DNA from 2 places in the Gynuella sp. genome. Region 1 is predicted to be linked to the other one. Evidence: predicted binding sites of a transcription regulator. Region 1 holds the regulator's gene; the other holds the start of a gene.
The links. Region 1 encodes LexA, which represses DNA repair genes until DNA is damaged. Its sites were predicted from a motif close to TACTGTNTANNTANACAGTA; they were not measured.

Region 2: a site for LexA is predicted at 1,976-1,995, ahead of uvrA (excinuclease ABC subunit UvrA). Genes of this name have one in related genera too.

Annotation. Positions count from the first base shown of each region.
Region 1 covers NZ_JBNKSF010000019.1:83,471-88,927, reverse strand. The annotation lists gene ACQY6I_RS07580 (NAD-glutamate dehydrogenase) at 1-1,945, shown strand, start outside; gene ACQY6I_RS07575 (DUF2835 domain-containing protein) at 1,973-2,203, shown strand; gene ACQY6I_RS07570 (quinone-dependent dihydroorotate dehydrogenase) at 2,283-3,299, shown strand; gene lexA (transcriptional repressor LexA) at 3,518-4,123, opposite strand; gene ACQY6I_RS07560 (alpha/beta hydrolase) at 4,329-5,195, shown strand.
Region 2 covers NZ_JBNKSF010000059.1:105,223-110,679, reverse strand. The annotation lists gene ACQY6I_RS22475 (single-stranded DNA-binding protein) at 1-466, opposite strand, end outside; gene ACQY6I_RS22470 (MFS transporter) at 496-1,857, opposite strand; gene uvrA (excinuclease ABC subunit UvrA) at 2,036-4,855, shown strand; gene ACQY6I_RS22460 (hypothetical protein) at 5,013-5,270, shown strand.

The DNA of each region.
Region 1 (5,457 bases):
TCGCGAACTGGGCATCGATGTTCAGCAGGAAGAATTCACCGTCATCGGCATTGGTGACATGGCCGGTGATGTGTTTGGTAATGGTCTGTTGCGGTCTGATAAGGCCAAATTGATCGCTGCATTTAACCATATGCATATTTTTGTCGATCCAGATCCGGATGCGTCGGCTACGTTTGCAGAACGTAAGCGTCTGTTTGATTTGCCACGTTCATCCTGGAGCGATTACGACACCAAACTGATTTCCAGTGGTGGTGGAGTGTTCCAGCGCTCGGCCAAATCCATCACCATCACTAAAGAGATGAAAGCGCGGTTTGAAATCAAAGAGGACCGTCTGACACCCAACGAACTGATTTCCGCCATTCTTAAAGCACCGGTTGACCTGCTCTGGAACGGTGGTATTGGCACCTATGTTAAGTCCTCCCGAGAAAGTCATGCTGATGTGGGTGATAAAAGCAATGACAATGTCCGCATCAATGGTTGTGATGTGCGTGCTCGTGTTGTGGGTGAGGGGGGTAACCTTGGGTTAACCCAGTTGGGCCGGATCGAATATGGCTTGAAAGGCGGTCATTCATTTACCGATTTTATCGATAATGCCGGTGGCGTGGACTGTTCTGACCATGAGGTCAATATCAAGATTCTGCTGGATCGGCTGGTACACAACGGTGATTTGACGGAGAAACAACGGAATATCCGACTGGAGGAAATGACCGAAGAAGTCTCCAGACTGGTTCTCACCAATAATTATCGGCAGGCTCAGATTCTATCCTTATGTGACAGTGAATCCCTGGCACGTATAGAAGAGTATCGTCGTTTAATTTCCACGATGGAAGCGAGGGGTAAACTCAATCGCGAGCTTGAGTTTATTCCATCTGATGAACAGATTTCCGAGCGGAAAAACGCCCGCCTGGGACTGACCCGGCCAGAGTTGTCGGTGCTGATCAGCTACGGTAAAGGCGATTTGAAGGAGCAGTTGATCAAAGCCAATATTGGTGACGATCCTTATGTCGTTCGGGAAGTTGAGACGGCGCTGCCTGCCGTGCTGGTTAAGGACTATCACGATGCTGTATATAACCATCCGTTGAAAAATGAGATTGTTGCCACTCAGGTGGCCAATGATCTGTACAACCATATGGGGATTACGTATCTGACCAGAGTACAGGAATCCACCGGTTCCTCAGTATGTGAAGTCGCCAAAGCATATATTGCTGCCCGTGATGTGTTTGGTCTGAAACAGATCTGGCGTGACATTGAAGATCTTGGTTCCCGGATAGAATCGTCGGTTCTGAACCGTATGATGTTAAACACTTCCCGCAGTGTCAGACGCGCGAGTCGCTGGTTTATCAAAAACAACCGGCTTGGTATTCAGGTGGAAAACATAATTGCGGAATACCAACCCGCTATTGAGAAGCTGTCTGATAATTTCCCTGATATTCTGGTGGGCGAAACACAGCATCAATGGCTGGAAGCTGTGCAGAAGCTGGTGGATCATAAAGTGCCGGAAGTTTTGGCGGCCAAAGTGGTGACAACAGACTTTCTCTACAACTGTCTTGGAGTCATTGCCATTGCCGGCACGACCGGTACCAGCGTGATAGAAAGTGCCAGAACATTCTTCCGAATTGGAGATGAGCTGAATTTGATCGACTTTGGTGATCAGCTTAATCAGCTGAGTGTTGGGTCGCACTGGCAGGCACGTGCTCGTGAGGCCTATCGGGATGATCTGGAATGGCAGCAACGCAGCATTACCCACAGCCTGCTCAAAGCAAAAACCAAAGATCAGGATATGGACACCGTTTTGTCCAAGTGGCGAGAGAAAAACGAAGTGTTGATAAATCGCTGGCACCGCATGATGAAAGAAATCAAAACGGCCAACGATGTCGAGTTCAGTATGTACTCGGTCGCGATACGAGAGCTACTTGATTTATCCCAGGTGACCAAAATAGAGTAGGCGGATATCATTACATCAGGCTAGGTTATGAGTTCCGGACAAAGTTTTTTAATTGTTGATATCAGTATTACCGCTGAAGAATTAATAAAGTTGTACCGGGGCTCAGCGAATCAGGTCAGAGCCACGGCCAGAGATGGCCGTGTTGTTCGATTTCCAGCTCGTATCTTACAGCCATATGTGACCCGTTCAGGCGTGCAGGGAAGCTTCAGGATCATATTTGACGGACATCATAAATTTCAGAAGATTGAACGTTTATAGCCCGCTCAGTTCGCTTTTCAATATTCAACAGCTGAATGACAGACTATAATCCGCCAAATTTTTCAAAGGGCGGATACCGATGTACGACTTGTTGCGCAAAGGGCTTTTCTTACTTTCACCAGAAACGGCTCATGAAGCCTCCCTTGAACTGCTAGGGGCTGCAGCCCGCTTAAACCTGTCAGGCTGGGTGGGGAATAAGGTTTCTTCAAAACCCGTCCGGGTGATGGGAATTGATTTTCCAAATCCAGTCGGTCTGGCAGCAGGTATGGATAAAAATGGCGAATTTATCGATGGCCTTGCGGCACTGGGATTTGGTTTTATTGAAGTTGGCACAGTCACTCCCAGGCCGCAGCCGGGCAACCCTAAGCCCCGCTTGTTTCGCTTACCGGAAGCCGAGGCTATTATCAATCGCATGGGCTTTAACAACCACGGTATTGATCAATTGATTACCAATGTCCGGCAAAGTCGTTATGACGGAGTACTTGGCATAAACATTGGTAAAAACAAAGATACTGCCAGTGAGCAGGCCGTGGATGACTATTTGACCTGTTTGCGTAAAGCCTATCCGTATGCCTCATACATAACGATCAATATTTCCTCTCCCAATACCCCGGGTCTTCGTGATCTTCAGTTTGGCGATCAGCTGTCCAGTTTGCTGGCGGCACTGAAAGAAGAGCAGCTCCATCTTCAACAACAGATTGGCAAATATGTTCCACTGGCCGTCAAAATTGCACCGGATATGGATGAGGCAGGTATTGAACAAATCGCAGAAACTCTGATTAAGAATGGTATCGATGGCGTGATTGCCACCAATACCACCGTGAGCCGGGAAGGGGTCAAGCACTTGCTGCATGGGCAGGAACAGGGAGGTCTCAGTGGTCTGCCGGTGCTTGATATGGCGACTGAAACCCAGCGTTTAATGGTACAGGCCTTGGATGGCAGGCTGCCTGTAATGGGGGTTGGGGGGATTCTCAATGGCGAACACGCTTCAGAAAAAATACTGGCAGGTGCCGAACTGATTCAGTTGTATACCGGTTTTATCTATCGTGGTCCGAAGTTGATCACCGAGTGTGTAGAGGCGATACGCAATATTTAAGGATGTATTGTGTTAATGCCGAACAGAGCATTATGACCGTGCAACTTTGCAGTATTGTTTGATTAATACATAGGGGATAACACGCGACTATCCCAACAAAGTCAGGTTGGTGCCGATGCAGAAAGCGACCGTCGGTACGTAATAAAAAATCGCTTGCATAAAAAACACGCGCTGAATTTTGATATTCAGCGCATAAAACGAAGTGTTTTGAAAACTGACTAGTGGATTGTGTTTCTCAACACACCCACATATAAGCCCTCAATGGCAAAGTCATCTGATTTCAGGTCAACAAGGATATCATCGTAATCCTCGTTTTCGGCCACCAGAGTGACAGTATTGCGGCTTTTGTAAAACCGTTTGACCGTTACATCATTATTGATACGCGCCACAATGACATCACCGTTTTTGACTTGATCAGTCTTGTGTACTGCTATCAGGTCATCTTCCAGAATACCAATGTTTTTCATGCTAACACCTTTTACGCGCAACAAATAATCGGCTTTTGGATAGAAGAAGCTTTCTGGAAAATTCACCCGGTTCTCGATGTGCTCCGCCGCCAGAATCGGTGAGCCGGCAGCAACACTGCCTACAACGGGTAAACCCGCATCCAGATCTTCAGGCAGACGAATACCTCTGGAGGCACCGGGAATCATTTCAATTGCGCCCTTGCGGGCCAGGGCTTTTAAATGTTCTTCTGCAGCATTGGGTGAACGAAAGCCGAGTTTGGCGGCTATTTCTGCACGGGTAGGGGGCATGCCGTTATCATCCAGATACGATTTGATGAAATCAAAGACCTGTTGTTGGCGGGCGGTAAGCTTTACCATGATGGATTCCTGAATTTTTTTACAGTATTGGAAGTATATACAGCTGCCATTGGCCGTGCAACCTTGTCATCGCACTCCTGTTCGAGGGAAATAGATAAAGATAAACATACAAAATTAGTATTAGTGTTATGGTAAAGCCTTATGTTGATCTCGTTTTTTTGGGACAATGGTCAGCTTTTCGATGTGTTTTGGATTTTCATTTGCGATGAAAAGTAGCAGTCAGCTTTTTCCCGTTACATTATTTAAGGCCGATTTCTGGGAGGGCTATTCTGAAGATGTATATTTGTTAAAGCCTAACAATAGCCCTGATAAAACCGCTGAATTTGCGGTTACCCGTTTGGGCCATCCGGATGTTTGCCGTAATGGGCTGAGCCGTGGGGAGCCTGTCATTCTGTTACACGGTTTGTATGAAAACCGGACCGTCTGGATGTATGAACAACATGAGATGCTGTGCCAGCTGCTGAATGCCGGGGCAGATGTCTGGATCATGGAAATGCGCGGTCATGGCCTCTCCAAAGTCAATCACGATAGCCGTCAGAATCATTGGCGTAATTATGCCCGTTATGATTTACCCGCCTTACAACAGTTTATTCGTGAACAGAATCCGGCCAGACAGACATGGTTGGCCAGGGAGCAGGGGGCGGTTTCGCTGTTGCTGGCACTTGAATATGGTTTGTTGGATAAACAATCGGAGGACCGCTTTTTTGTGACCCGTCTGGGAGATCTTCTGCGTCGGGACTTTCCTGGGCTGATTTTGGCGCGCTCGCTGTTTAATCGAAAATCAAGGTTTATTCCAGCTGGCCGTAATGAATATGAGTCGCGCCTGGCTATCAAACAGATCTGGCGGCAAAAATCATGGTTTACCGGGCCGAAATCCCTCGATGGAAAAACTCCTTTGTTAAAAAGTATGCAGCAAAATCCGCTGTCCAACTTGTTTTATCTGTCGGACATGAATGATCCTCATCAGCGGAAGTTGATCAGCCGCGCAGGTTTTACTGTGGTTGAAGAGAAAGCGTTTTCAGAAGCCTTGTTGGTATCCTTGATAACTAACCCGGTACATAAAGTTGGTTGAGCAGGCTATGGTCGCTGGAAATGAATTGAGCCAATTTTCAAAAAATAATAATAGTCCTATTGGGTTTCTTTAATGTCTATTAACCCGGCAATCATATAAATCGTGCTGATCATCCTTGATGATTGCCACGGGAAATCTGGCGGTGGCTTGCGAAATGCCCAATCGCCGGACTGCTTTATTTCCAGGGTTCGCATTGGCTATGGCCAATAGTGAGCTCCAACATTTCGGTGTATTCCTGCATCACACGATTAACCCGGCATAA
Region 2 (5,457 bases), on a different contig from region 1:
CACTAGTTGACGGTTGATTAGGATAATTCCCATAGCCGCCACCCTGCTGGGGAGCCTGAGGTTGCTGTGGCGAGGCCATATTGGGATTACCGCCGGCAGAGTATGAGGAAGACTGGTCTGCATTATCACGGCCTCCCATTAGCTGCATTTCATTCGCAACAATTTCCGTGGTATACCGATCCTGGCCATTTTGATCCTGCCATTTTCGGGTCTGCAAACGACCTTCAAGATAAACCTGACTTCCTTTACGCAAATACTGCGCAGCTATTTCAGCAGTACGACCAAACAACACGCAACGATGCCACTCTGTCACATCCTGACGCATACCCATTTCATTTTTGGGCCCCAACTCATTAGTCGCGACATTGAGAGTCACAACCTGCGTACCACCGGCTGTGGCACGGACATCCGGATCCTGTCCCAATCTCCCGAGGATAATAACTTTGTTTACGGTACCTTTGGCCATCTAACTTTCCTAACTTGATTTTTCAATAATTATGCTGCCTGACGATTCAATACTTGTCGAATGTCATTTTCGCTGATTTCTGTCTGGCGGAATTTTACCAGCACTTTCCTACTTTTGGCTTCAAGACTCACGGTCTCAACACCTTTCAATGCCAGAAGCGTTGCCTGCAGTGATGTCCAGTACTCTTCATGCCAGTCACTTAAGTCCAAAGTCAGACTGACAAGACGCGCTGGAACCTCCTGACCAAGGCTGATGAAGTACCACAACACAAGCATTCCAGAGGACATGATGATGACCCCTTGTTTGTGCCAAACACTATATACCAGCCCTCCCAACATACCACCTATTGCGGCTCCCAGAAACTGACTGGTATTGAAAACTCCCAAAGCAGTTCCTTTTGATTCCGCTGCGCAAATACGTGAAATCAGGCTTGGCATCGCCGCTTCCAGAAAATTGAAAGCGATAAAATACAGTACCAGCAAAGTGCCTATAGTCAGCCAGTGGCTTCCTGCTGGTGTTAAAAGAGAAACTTCTGAAATCAAAAGCAACAGGATGGACAGGCTGAATATTCGCACCATCTGGTTTTTCTTTTCAGCCAGAATCATAAAAGGCACCATCAGAAAAAAGGCCAGAATCATTACAGGCATATACAACCAGCCATGGGATTGTGCCGCCAGACCAGCATGCTCAAGCATGACAGGTACAATGATGAACGTTGACATCATCCCCATATGCAAAATGAACACCCCTGCATCCAGCCTTAGCAAATTAGGGTTACGACTCACCCGTAAAGCTGCTTTAAAAAAGTGATCCACAACAACAGGTCGCCCCTGATGTTCCGGATTAGGAACTACTTTTACGACCAGAAAAATTGCTACTAATGCCAGCAGAAAGGTCGCTGCAAAAACCCCTTGCAACCCAAACCAAGTCGCCAGCCAAGGCCCGAGCATCATCGCCACAGTAAAAGACAACCCGATGCTAATCCCTACAGCGGCCATCGCTTTAGTACGGTGCTCCTCCCTGACCAGATCCGTCAGCAAAGCCATTGTTGAACTGGCAATCGCTCCAGCACCCTGTAAACAGCGCCCTAGAATTATCCACTGAATATCCTGAGCAAACGCTGCCACAACACTCCCTAATGCAAACAAACACAAGCCGGAAACAATTACTTTCTTACGCCCAATCCGATCTGACAACCATCCAAGCGGTACCTGCAACAACGCCTGGGAAATGCCATAAATCCCCAGAGCTATTCCCAACAACTCAGGAGTAGCTCCTTTAAGTTCTGTACCAAAGGTCATCATAATTGGCAAAATCATGAACAGCCCAAGCATACGGACCACATAAACCCCGGTTAACGCCAATACTGCGGTTCGTTCCTGTTTATTCATTACGACTCACTGTACTCTTTAAAAACATAATACTGACTAGCATAAGATCAAAAACCCGCGCAGTTTATAGTATTTGACCATTATTTACGCACCTGTTTTTGATTTTTTTTCAGTAGAGATATGTATATTCTTACAGTAAAATAACCAATCCGTTTTATTCGAGGTCAACAGGGTTTTCATGGACAAGATCGTCGTAGAGGGTGCCCGCACTCATAATCTGAAAAACATCAATGTCGAAATACCCAGAGACAAACTGGTTGTGATTACCGGCCTGTCAGGCTCTGGCAAATCTTCGCTGGCTTTTGACACTTTATATGCCGAAGGTCAGAGGCGTTACGTTGAATCACTCTCAACCTATGCCCGTCAGTTTTTATCTATGATGGAAAAACCCGACGTCGATCACATTGAGGGCCTCAGTCCTGCCATCTCAATTGAGCAGAAGACCACCAGCCACAATCCACGCTCCACCGTTGGCACCACAACCGAAATATACGATTACCTTCGTCTGCTGTTTGCCCGGACGGGTGAACCAAGATGTCCCGATCATAATGAACCGCTGGAAGCACAGACCGTTTCTCAGATGGTGGATCAGATACTCGCTCTGCCTGAAGGCACCAAGCTCATGCTACTGGCACCCCTGGTTAAAGACCGAAAAGGTGAACATCTGCATGTATTCCACGAGCTGCGACAACAGGGGTTTGTTCGAGTAAGGATTAATGGTGTGATTTGTGACCTTGATGAAGCCCCGAGTCTCGATAAGCGAAAAAAACACAAGATTGAAGCGGTTATCGACCGGTTTAAAGTCCGTTCAGATATTCAACAGCGCCTGGCCGAGTCTTTGGAAACCTGTTTGGAACTAGCTGATGGAACGGCACTGGTAAGTTACATGGAGGGTCAGGGGGAAGACCTGATTTTTTCCTCCAAATTTGCCTGTCCAATATGCGGTTATGCTATTCCCGAACTGGAACCCCGAATGTTTTCCTTTAACAATCCTGCTGGTGCCTGCGAGAGCTGTGATGGATTAGGGGTCAAACAATATTTTGATATTAAGAAGGTGGTTTTTGACGAAGATCGCAGCCTTGCAGAAGGTGCAATTCCAGGCTGGGACAGACGTAGCGTGTATTATTTCTCTCAGCTTGAATCAGTCGCTCAACATTACAAGGTCGATATCGATTTACCCTGGAAGAAACTTGGGAAAAAATTCCAGAATGCCGTTTTGAATGGCACTGGTGAAGAAATTGTTTTTTCCTACGTTAATAGCCGCGGAGATGTCATCAAACGATCCCACTCGTTTGAGGGTGTCATTCCAAACATGGAACGGCGCTATCACGAGACAGAAAGCCAGATGGTACGTGAAGATCTGGCCAAATACCTGGCCGAGCAACCGTGCCCAAGTTGCTCAGGAACCCGTCTGAAACAAGCCAGCCGCCATGTATTTGTAGACAACAAAACGCTACCACAACTGGTAAGCCTGCCTATTGCCGACGCCGAGCAATATTTTGGTTCACTCAAGCTGTCGGGCAGAAAAGGAGACATTGCCGAAAAAATTCTCAAAGAGATTCGTCAGCGACTGGAGTTTCTGGTGAACGTCGGTCTTGAATACTTATCACTTGATCGTTCAGCAGACACATTATCCGGTGGCGAGACCCAGCGCATTCGACTCGCCAGTCAAATTGGCGCTGGGCTTGTAGGTGTTATGTATATTCTGGACGAACCTTCCATAGGACTTCATCAAAGGGATAATGAGCGCCTGCTCAAAACGCTGGTTCATTTACGCGATCTAGGCAATACAGTACTCGTAGTAGAACACGATGAAGATGCAATTCGCAGTGCAGATTTTGTCTTGGATATTGGCCCAGGAGCCGGAGTTCACGGTGGTGAAGTCATTGCCAGTGGAACTCCCACGCAGATCATGCGCTCAAAAAAATCCCTTACTGGACAATACCTCTCTGGCAAACGAAAAATCATCATACCGGAAAAAACGGTCCCGTTTGATAAGTCCAAACTATTGCGGGTCAATGGCGCTTCCGGCAACAACCTCCAGCATGTCAACCTGGAGATTCCTGTAGGACTATTCACCTGCGTCACCGGCGTCTCTGGTTCTGGCAAATCGACTCTTATTAACAATACCCTTTACCCTGTTGCAGCAACAGCGCTCAACAATGCCACCACCCTCACTGCAAGCCCTCATCAATCCGTAGAGGGCCTGGAACTCTTTGATAAAGTCGTCGATATAGATCAGAGCCCGATAGGTCGCACACCAAGATCAAACCCTGCCACTTATACAGGAATCTTTACAGCCATACGAGACCTGTTCACTGGAACACAAGAAGCCAGGTCCAGAGGCTACAAAGCAGGGCGTTTCAGCTTCAACGTAAAAGGAGGACGTTGTGAAGCCTGTCAGGGTGACGGCATGATTAAAGTCGAAATGCATTTCCTTGCGGACATTTATGTGCCTTGCGATGTGTGTCAGGGAAAACGCTATAACAGAGAAACCCTGGAAATAAAATATAAGGGAAAAAACATTCACGAGTGTTTAGATATGACGGTTGAGGAAGCGCGTGAATTTTTTGATTCCATCCCCCAATTGAACCGAAAACTACAGACCTTGGTTGATGTGGGTTTAAGCTATGTCAAACTGGGTCAAAGCGCCACGACACTTTCAGGTGGCGAAGCGCAACGCGTCAAACTGGCTCGTGAATTATCAAAACGAGACACAGGCAACACTTTGTACATTCTGGATGAACCAACTACCGGGCTTCACTTTCATGATATTCAGCAATTGCTGGATGTTCTGCATCGGCTGAGAGATCATGGCAACACTATTGTCGTCATCGAACATAATCTGGATGTAATTAAAACTGCAGACTGGGTGGTAGATCTTGGTCCTGAAGGAGGAAGTAAAGGGGGACAAATTATTGCAACAGGAATGCCTCGCCAAATCGCCTCCCATAAAAAGAGCCTGACCGGCAAATTTCTAAAGCCATTAATGGCCTGACACTATACGCTTCTCATGGTGAAAACCTTCACCATGAGAAAATTTGTATATCAACTACCAAAACGTTCTGTAGTTAAATTACAAACACTTAGTATTCATACCTCATTCCATTGACCGACCTTCAAGACAATTTTGTAATAAAACTACATTATTTCGCATGAAGAATTTATTAGGCCAATATGTTGATATGCATCAAACCGCACAATATCAACCTCATAACGTATTCTATATACTCACTGATAAAAGTAATGGAACAGAGAAAAACGCAAAATCTGTAATGTTCCAACAAAAATGGCAAGATTACTGCGGTGAGATTATTTTCTCAAAGATGAAAGAAAATAAGATTTTTGTGATGCCCTTTCATCAATCAGAAAATACTGCAAAAATAATCTCATCCTTTGCAAAAAGTCTTTAGATCGGTTGTATGCAAACTGATTCAGCAAAATGGCTGACGGTTGATAAACATAATGTCATACAACCTACTAACAGTTTTTGTAGAGAGCTAACTTATGACGTGTGATGTTATCCCATAGCAAAAACTCTATGGGCGGTTCTCAAAAGGCCTGAAGACCTGAGAGACCTAACAGGACAATAGCTCATAC